DNA from 2 places in the Paenibacillus sp. JNU01 genome. Region 1 is predicted to be linked to the other one. Evidence: riboswitches for the same ligand, from Rfam matches in the RefSeq annotation. Region 1 holds a riboswitch; the other holds the start of a gene.
The links. A riboswitch is a leader RNA that binds a small molecule or an ion and turns the genes downstream of it on or off. The one in region 1 is predicted to bind cyclic di-AMP.

Region 1 (5,122 bases):
TTCTATAGCTCCTGGAGAACGTTATGATATTGAATTTACAGCGGATAATCCAGGCTCCTGGCTACTTGAAGAACATGGAATTGAGTCGCCGAAACAAAATATGAAAGCCGTTATCCAATACGAAGGTTCAAAAGTTCAAAATGACAATTCCAATGCTTCAGCTACGCTTCCTGTGTTTGACTTCGAAAAGTATGGTAACATGTCAGATTCATTATTTTCGTTGAATCAGATATTTGATCAAAACGTGACAATGAATTTAAATACAGAAATGAAAGATGGAGAAATGGTGTACACCATAAACGAAAAGGTATTTCCGGATACAGATGTCATAAAAGTCCAGAAAGGTGACAAGGTCAAAGTTACTTTTGTGAATCAGTCCAAAACGGATGACCATCCTATGCATCTCCATGGACAGTTTTTCCAAGTGCTAAGTAAAAATGGTCAATCCTATCAGGGATCAACGATCATAAAAGATACACTAAATGTTAAACCAGGGGAAACTTATGTTGTTGCTTTTGAAGCCGATAACCCTGGAAATTGGATGTTCCATTGCCATGACTTGCATCATGCTTCCGCGGGAATGGTAACGGAAGTCATGTATACAGATTATGAAAGTAACTATACACCTGATCCGAGTGTGGAGAACGTAGCGGAATAAATAAGTAGCATTGATTTACTCTTTATTAAGATCTGCTAATAATACGTTAAAAGATAAACAGAAGAAATTATAATGCGGCGATCTTTCCCGGAATGTAACCGAGGATTGGTTGCCGCATTTTTTTAGAAACACCTTAATTGTAAAAAAGCGATACTGTTCCGCTTAAATGCATATCATTCTCTTCTATTAGCTAGCATACCAAAATCCCCCAGGTATAGAGAACTCATTAAAATGAACTCTAATCCGAGGGGACGATATTTCAGAACTATATTGGCGACGTTACTGACTTTTTTATTACAATATCATTCTATTGGAAGATGGACCTGAAAAGGAATACGCACGATCTTCAATATATATTTGATGCCATAAGATAAATACAAGAATGGTCCACAATTTACGGCTTGCATCCAATTTCCCTTCCTTATGGATCTCAAGTAGCTGCAATACATACGTTTTATTGATCCATTGATCTACGTCTGCTGTCATAATCAGATTCCTAGCCCATGAATACCATTCACTTTTTAACCATACTCTCGTTGGGACAGGAAAACCTAATTTTTTTCGTTGCTGTACATCAGGTGGAACCACATCTTTCATAGCATCACGGAGTAATAATTTAGTTGCTGTGGGTGTAACTTTATACTTTGTAGGGATGGTAGCAGCTAATTCAAATACTTTGGTATCTACAAAGGGAACGCGAAGTTCCAAGGAATTTGCCATCGACATTTTGTCTGCTTTCATTAGGATATTCCCACGTAGCCACGTATGAATATCAATATACTGCATCTGTGTGACTTCATCATATAACTTCGCTTGTTCATAAAGTGGCTTAGTCACCTGCTGGGTTGGTTTACATACTCCCTGCTCCGATAACCATGGTGCTAATACCTTACTTTTTTCATGATCCATAAAAATCTTCGCATTTCCAAAGTAACGTTCTTGCAGAATAAGACTCCCTCTTTCCAAGAATCCTTTGCCTTTCATGCCGGTAGGCATTAATCTTCCAAGATGTCCTGCAAGACTTCTCCATGGACCTGGAAGACCCTGAAACATGCGGAGAGCATAGGGTTCCCGATAAATGTTGTAGCCACCAAAAAATTCATCTGCACCTTCACCTGAAAATGCCATCTTAACATGCTGACTAGCCAACTTCGATACAAAGTAGAGACCCACGGCTGATGGGTCTGCTACTGGCTCATCCATATGCCATATTAGAGAAGGTAGTATATCTATATAGTCGCGGGCATTAATCCGAATTTCATGATGCTCAGTCCCTAAATAGGCTGCTGTCTTCCTAGCATCATCCAATTCACTATAGCCCGGCATATCAAATCCAACGCTGAATGTTTGGGTTGGCTCCAAGCGATGAAGTAAACCAACTAAACTGCTTGAATCAATACCACCCGATAAGAATGCTCCCCTAGGGACATCTGAGTTCTTATGAATACGAACAGATTCCGTTATTACTGATCGTGTTTCCTCTACTAAATCGGAATACGACCTACTTTCATGGGGCTCAAACTTCACTTCGTAATACGGTCTGATGGTCATTCCATTATTCTGTACAATCAAATAATGGCCTGCTTTCAGTTTATGGATCTCTTTGAACATCGTTAGAGGTTCAGGTACATATTGAAATGTGAGATACTGATAAAGAGCATTTTCATCCACTTCCCTATCAATCCTACCTGAAGCCAGCAACGTTTTAATTTCAGAGCCAATCATGTATCCGGAGGCGGTCTCACTGTAATAAACAGGCTTGATTCCGAAATGATCCCGTGCCGCAAATAAAAGATCACTCCTTTGATCCCATATGGTGAACCCAAACATGCCTCGTAAATAGTTGACACATTTAATTCCAACGTCCTCATAAAGCCTCAGTAATACTTCGGTATCGGAATCTGTATAAAATGTATACCCCTTCTGACTCAACCAATCCCTCAACTCTTTATAATTATAAATCTCTCCATTGAATACCAACCAAATATCTTTGTTCTCATTGGTCATGGGCTGTGCCCCGTGCTCAATATCCAGTATACTTAGTCTCCTAAAACCCAGACCGATATGATCATGGATATATATCCCTTCATCATCTGGGCCACGATGAGCTATGGAGTCGGTCATATGTTGCAGAATGTTTGCATCTACTGGCATACGATATTTGTTATATAAACTTACAAATCCACACATAGGGCTATTCTCCTCTAATCAATATAAGATTAGTTTAGCTTTTATGTATGTGGAATCTGTGAAAGATTACCGTCCATATCATAAATCACAGTTTAGATAAGTTATTTACTTATTTATTAGTTTAGTTCACTGGAGAATGGTTCTATCTGTTCGAGGCAAGTTGCTAAACAAAATGGACAAACCCGTGAATTACCCACGGGCTTGTCCATTTTAATGACTATCGTTAACCATTTTAAGATAGTTCTGCTCGCTAACCACTCTACGAGCTGTTACATATTTGGTTTTATAATAACTTTCAGATAAGCTACTAATTCGAACACCCTTACTGCTTGATGAATGTGCAAATTGATTGTTACCTACATAAATTCCCGCATGTGAAATGCTGCGACCATTCGTATTGAAGAAAACGAGATCCCCTGGGCGTAATTCTTCTTTCTCTACAAACGATCCCTTTGCTGCTTGCATACTAGAGGTGCGCGGCAAATCTAGTTTAAACTTATTAAAAACATACAGGATAAAACCGGAACAATCAAAACCAGATGTTGTTGTCCCACCATAAAGGTATGGCGTTCCAACCACTTCTTTTATTTCTTCTGTTAGCTTTGCCTGACTAGCAAATGCACCTGTTGCTGTGGAGGTAAATAAAACTGCTGCTCCAAGAACCGATAAAATGACTTTCTTCAAACTTTTGTTCCTCCCTTAGATGCCTACGGAGTTAGCTTAAGGATTCGGTTAAAGGCTCCCTATATTCTTTTCTTACAAGAATAATTCACCCAACAAATGGTTCCCCCGTTTTCAATACGAAATTCGGCAAAAATAGTTAAATATTTGTAACCTATAGAGTATTATATTGTTAAATTGTGTGGATTTAATGTGGAATTCTCGTATATCTTATTCTAAAAAAGAAACGACCGTCTCCTGCTGAAGTTAGGGAGCGATCGCTTCTTAGCACATGTTCTTTTTGTATTGCCGAATTCTAGTTATAAGTTCAAGGCTCCTCTACACTATACAACCACTTATACCCTATGCCCCAAACCGTTTGAATGGGGTTCTGTTCCAATCCAGCCAACTGCAACTTCTCCCGGATATTTTTCACATGGGTGTCTACGACTCGGTTATCCCCAAAAAAGTCACTTCCCCAGAGACGTTCAATGATTTCATCTCTAGAGAAAACTCTTTGTGGATTCTCGGCCAATATAAGCAATATATCAAGTTCTTTTTGGGTCAAATCCAGATTTGTGTCGAGTACCATAACCTGTCTTCGATCTGGATAAATAATCATGTCAGTATACATGATTTTTTTACCGATTTCTTTAAGGCTTAAAGACTGTGAAGAGCGTCGAACAAGCGCAAACAAGCGAGCAATGAGTTCATCAGAATTTACAGGTTTCACCATATAATCATCAGCACCGACACCTAACCCATGTACCTTATCCTTCACATCCCCTCGAGCTGTAAGCATCAATATAGGTGTTTCAGTAAACGATCTGATTTTTTCACAAAGATGCCATCCATCCATATCCGGCATCATAACGTCTAATAAAATGACATGATACGAATTTTTCTGAAGATAGGACAGTCCTTCGGTTCCATTATGAGCTTCCGTAATATCAAAACCCTCTTTAGTTAAATAAATTCGCAACAGATTTCTCATGTTCCATTCGTCATCAATAACTAATGCTTTCAATTTATTCATATGGTCATCCCATCCATTTCATTAATCTTTAGTAATATGCGGTTTCTGACCGTAAATTTGAACGATCATTAGCTCATTTGTTTCACATATTATATTTTGAAGCTGTGTGATTTTAATGAAGAAGAGGTGATGGACGGGAACATCACTTTAAATTGCGTCCCCTCTCCAATTTTACTTTCCACATGAATTGTTCCTCCTTGTTGTAAAACAAGACTTTGAACAATGGACAGCCCCAGTCCTGTTCCTCCATATGCCCGGGATCTGGATTTCTCAACCCGGTAAAAACGTTCAAATATATTGGGAAGTTCTTCTGTTGAAATTCCGGGTCCCGTATCGCAAATGCTTATTACAACCCCTTCTAATTCAGAAGTTAAAGAAACTTGAATATACCCCTCGGCTGTGTAACGAATGGCATTATCCAATAGATTCAAAATAATCTGTTCCAGTCGGTTAGAGTCTACAAAAATATGGGGTACGGGACTCAACTTACTTCGAATCGTAAGATCTTTTTCTTGGGCTTTTAATTGAACCTTATCTATAGACCTTTGAATAATCGAAGTGGGTTCTACAGACATCAG
Region 2 (5,122 bases), 2.2 Mb from region 1:
AAGTACCGCAGAATGCGGCATGGTGGAAGAAATTTCTCGCTTTTGTAGGGCCAGGGTATCTCGTGGCCGTAGGTTACATGGACCCCGGCAACTGGGCAACAGATATCGCAGGCGGATCGCAGTTCGGGTATACTTTGTTATCCGTCATCCTGCTCTCGAACATGATGGCCGTTGTACTTCAATCGTTGGCAGGAAAGCTTGGCATCGTCACTGGACGGGATCTGGCCCAAGCCTGCCGCGAACGCTTCAGCATGCCTGTTGTCGTCATGTTATGGATTCTGTGTGAACTGGCCATTGCGGCTACCGATCTGGCTGAGGTCATCGGTTCTGCCATCGCGTTAAAGCTCTTATTTAACATCCCCATGTTGTACGGAGTTATCATCACCGCCGTTGATGTACTCCTGATTCTTGTACTGCAAAACAAAGGCTTCCGCGCCTTGGAAACACTCGTCATCGTGCTGATGGCCACCATTGCCCTCTGCTTCGGGATTGACCTGTTCCTGGCAAAACCGGATATGGGCGGTGTTCTCCATGGTTTTGTCCCAAATGTGGAGATCCTGCAGAACCCTGCCATGCTCTATATTGCCATTGGTATTATAGGAGCAACCGTGATGCCGCATAATCTGTATCTGCATTCTTCCATTGTGCAGACGCGTCAGATCGAACAGACACCACAGGGCAAAAAAGAAGCGATTCGTTATTCGACTATGGACTCTACAATCGCGCTAACACTCGCCTTGTTCATCAATGCGGCCATCCTGATTGTATCAGCTGCTGTATTCCATAGTGCCGGCATGACGCAGGTTGCCGAGATCTCCGATGCCTACCACTTGCTTACACCCCTATTAGGGACTACAATCGCAAGTATTCTGTTCGGTGTGGCGCTGTTAGCATCAGGCCAGAATTCCACCCTTACAGGTACACTCGCAGGGCAGATTGTTATGGAAGGTTTCCTCAACATTCGGATTCCGGCTTGGCTGCGCAGACTGGTCACACGTCTGATCGCCATCATCCCGGCAGTAATTGTCACAGCAATTGCAGGAGAACACGGCACAGAAGAACTGCTCATTTTGAGTCAGGTTGTACTGTCTCTTCAATTACCTTTTGCGGTAATCCCTCTGGTCATGTTCACGAGTGATAAAAAAAGCATGGGTGCATTCGCTAACAAATTGTGGCTCAAAATCATCTCATGGGTCATTGCCGCAATTATCGTTGTGTTGAATGTATATCTGATCATTCAGACGATCCGGTTATTCTAATCTCGTCATATCGACTAAACATCAAAAAGGCTGATCAACTCCGGTATTCAATACCAAGTTGATCAGCCTTTATTATTGCAGTACAGCGAGGTGTTTCTTTTTGTAGTAAAACTCCGAGCTCTAACAAATAATCATCTATTCCTGATCCGGCACCAGTAAAGGCAGGAGTTCATCCAATGAATCCACAGTCCAATCCGCGCGTTCGTCATCCGATCGGTCTGGCTGGAATCTTCCGTACCCCTGCATAATTCGAATCGTACGCATGCCCAGCTTCCGGGCAGGAATGATATCGTTATCAATCCGATCCCCGATCATGACGGCTTCCTCCGGTGCACAACCCGCCTGTTTCAGGGCTACAGCGTACAGCTCTGGATCTGGCTTGGACACCCCTTCTTCAGCCGAGCATGCCAGAACATCAACATACTTTCGCAGTCCGTAACTCTCCAGTCTTTCTTCCGTTCCAGGACTCTGATTGGCGATAATGCCAATGCGATAATACCGCGACAACTGCTGAAGAACGGAATCCGCTGAAGGAAAAGGTCGTTCAAGATCTTTTTTAAACTTCAGCTTGTCCTGAATCTGTTTCTGATGTCCTTCATCTTCAATGAATGTGCGAATTGCCACTCTCATGGGCCATTGTTCATATTTCTGATAACAGTTCGCGAACAATTCACGTACCGCCTCAATCTTCACCGGATACCCCAAAGCACCGGCTTCGCGAACGAACTGTCCGATAATATCATCAACCGGGTCCCATTCATCCACTAGCGTATCTCCAACATCAAAAAACAACCACTTCAATCCACCCACATCCGGCACGCCAATTCCTCCTTGTAAGCCACAGGCAATCTAAAAGTTCGTGTTCAAAAAGTCTGGTTTTCAGTATCGAGAAGATGGAATGAAGCTAGAAATGGAGTAGCGGAGCGTAGGGAAAACTACGTGAGCAACGGACATTTCGGCTGAATTTCATATTCGATGCTGATGATGCCGCTAGGCATCCTTCGTAATCAAAAGCGGACTTTTTGAACTACCTTTAAAACCATAAAAAAGAAGACTCACCATCATGCACGAGTCTCCTCAAATTTCCGTTTATCGATACATTCAATTATAACAGGCACCTTACACCTGAGCAATCTCAAGCTATGACATTACCCATTGAGGAGAAAGCCGACTTCCCCATTGAGTGAATATACAATCCGGTCTGCACCCATTCCCCGATAGATCCCCTTCGGATGGCTTTGCTCCGTAATGACGCATAGGGATTTTGATGTCCACGATCGACAGATCTGTAAATAACGACAGGTCAGATTCAGGCTGTTCTCGAAAATAAACACGTTACCAACGCTTGCCTGCGGCAAAAACCATTTTTGAGCTGCAGCCGTATTCATGCGAATGACATGTTCTACTCCGATTCTACGGAGTCTGCGCTCTTCCCCTGCACTGTTGGTTAGAACGGCAAACGGCATTTTTTTGTACATCAGCAATTTGATAAATTTGCGTCCTGCTTCATTAGGAGCAGTCACTAAGATCATCTCAGTATCCATCATTCGTTCCTCCCTTGGCGTGAAAAGACAACAAAAAAGAAGCGTGGGGGACCAAGGCCTCCCGAACGCTTCTTAAAGAATCCATGGCGAAATCGCCATGAACCAGCGTACGGCTTGTTGCCTCTCCCTTTAACGCTTACGAGGTTAGCTGACGGATTCGGGCGCGAGAGTCGCCCTATTTCCGGCTGTCACCGGAAAATTCACCCCATGAATGCCTACTGTCCTGGACAGCGCATTCCGTTGGTTCCCCCGTTTCCCACTCATGAATGAATGGAAACTCAGCGATTAAAACATCGTTCGTATATCTTAAGTTAAGATTGAGCGATATTATCGTTTGTTTCGTTTTTCAGGTACAATTTAGTTTTAAATTGAAATTACGATATGAATCATACACCCGTGCCATGGCGGTGTAAAGTCCGGACAGATCACCGAATCGGCAGATTTTCGCCATTATTCATATATAATAACGCTTACAATACGGTTATACGCTATCCACCTCGTCAAGGCTATCTAATTCTCACTCTCGCGTAAATCACTTCGCAATTCATTCACGCATTCTGCACAACTTGCCAGTTTTGATTCTTTTAACACCATATTAGTTTTGCATTATTTAATTGTAACCAATATAATGAAAGGTATCAGATGATATCATGGAGGCGATTGAGATGACAGTCTACGATTACAAAGTGAATACCCTTCGCGGTCAAGAAGTTGAAATGTCCGACTACCGTGATAAAGTGTTACTGATTGTGAATACGGCAAGCTCATGCGGACTTACACCTCAATTCAAAGGTCTGCAAGAACTGCAAGACAAGTTCCAGGATGCGCCATTTGAAGTCCTTGGATTTCCAAGCAACCAGTTTGCCCAGGAAAAAGGTTCTTCCGACGATATCGCGGAGTTCTGTCAGATGAATTATGGCGTGAGCTTCCCTATGTTTGAGAAAATTGATGTGAATGGCTCAAGTGCTCACCCGCTCTTCCAACACCTTAGCAAAGAAGCACCCGGCCTGCTCGGCTCCAAAGCAATCAAATGGAATTTCACCAAATTCCTTGTGGATCAGAACGGACAGGTAGTTAAACGTTATGCTCCCAAAACAACACCTGACAAGATTGAAGAAGATATCAAGAACTTGCTGCAAAAATAGTACATCGGCCACCCTTAGCCGGAAGGTAGAGCACCATTACCCCCGGTAATGGATGGCCTTTTTTCAACTTCTGGTACCAGACTGTTCAAAAAGGCAAAAAAAGAAGCTTTCCATTAATGGAAAGCTTCTTCTTCATCGTTCATATGATGCGGTCGAGAGGACTCGAACCTCCACGGGCATACGCCCACTACCCCCTCAAGATAGCGTGTCTGCCATTCCACCACGACCGCATGTCGTAAATAATCGGCAACAGAATTGATTATACAGGGTTCTGAAATAAAAGTAAAGTATTTTTTAAACCTTCTTTTTTAGCTAGGCATTTTCCTCAAAAAACGCATATTCTCGTCATGTTTACCCATGAACTGCATATTATTAGATTTGATCCCCTCTTTTTCGGTAAGAGCCGATCTTGTTGATTCATTTATATATAGTCCTTCCTTATATATAGTCCTCCCTGAACTCCGTCACATAAATAACATAATAAGTTATATAAAATGACACAAATATTAAATATCAGAATCTATTCATTAAATTTAACGGATACTATTGACAAAAAGCGGACGTTTATGGGATGATAACTATCATATAATTCGGATTTTCAAACATAAAGTTAACAAAAAGGAATATAAATGTCATTTAACATGACATTTAACGAACACAGGAGGCGAATGATTGTGAACCGTGGGAATAAGCTGCTCGATTATGTCAAACTGCTTGATTCCTCTATTCAGGTTGGAGGGTTTACCCATTCCTTCGGCATGGATATCCATATCAGGGAGGGTACCATTCGTAATGCTGAAGATCTCGAATCATTCATGCGTTGTCAGTTGCATCCCAGCATTGTTCGTCTTGAAGGCATGGCCATCAAAGGCATCTATACCGCAGCAGATCACAAGGATACATGGCGGATAGCTCTGATCGATAAACTGGTCCATGTTCAGCGAACTCCTGGAGATCTCAGAGAACAAGCTGCCGCCATGGGAAAACGATTGATCAGACTGGCACGCGCTCTGCACCCCTGGATTGATTTTAGCCAGCTCGAACAGATCTTCGCCAAATATGATTCGGTTGGCTGCCTCTCCACTGTTCACGCCTGGATTAACCACCACCTCGACATCCCGGTCGAGGAAGCGGTCCTTGGTTACCTGCATTCAGCCATGAATGCCTGCATAAC

Region 2: linked by a shared signal. The riboswitch ahead of NLBNIHML_RS24510 (HAD family hydrolase) and the one ahead of NLBNIHML_RS03785 (C40 family peptidase) in region 1 are both predicted to bind cyclic di-AMP.

Annotation. Positions count from the first base shown of each region.
Region 1 covers NZ_CP169723.1:937,099-942,220, forward strand. Annotated here, with positions in the region: gene NLBNIHML_RS03775 (multicopper oxidase family protein) at 1-658, shown strand, start outside; gene asnB (asparagine synthase (glutamine-hydrolyzing)) at 953-2,848, opposite strand; gene NLBNIHML_RS03785 (C40 family peptidase) at 3,059-3,532, opposite strand; cyclic di-AMP (ydaO/yuaA leader) riboswitch at 3,538-3,671, opposite strand; gene NLBNIHML_RS03790 (response regulator transcription factor) at 3,837-4,544, opposite strand; gene NLBNIHML_RS03795 (sensor histidine kinase) at 4,634-5,122, opposite strand, start outside.
Region 2 covers NZ_CP169723.1:5,640,790-5,645,911, reverse strand. Annotated here, with positions in the region: gene NLBNIHML_RS24520 (Nramp family divalent metal transporter) at 1-1,259, shown strand, start outside; gene NLBNIHML_RS24515 (HAD family hydrolase) at 1,395-2,078, opposite strand; gene NLBNIHML_RS24510 (HAD family hydrolase) at 2,408-2,806, opposite strand; cyclic di-AMP (ydaO/yuaA leader) riboswitch at 2,922-3,097, opposite strand; gene NLBNIHML_RS24505 (glutathione peroxidase) at 3,469-3,948, shown strand; tRNA gene NLBNIHML_RS24500 (tRNA-Leu) at 4,096-4,178, opposite strand; gene NLBNIHML_RS24495 (urease accessory protein UreF) at 4,623-5,122, shown strand, end outside.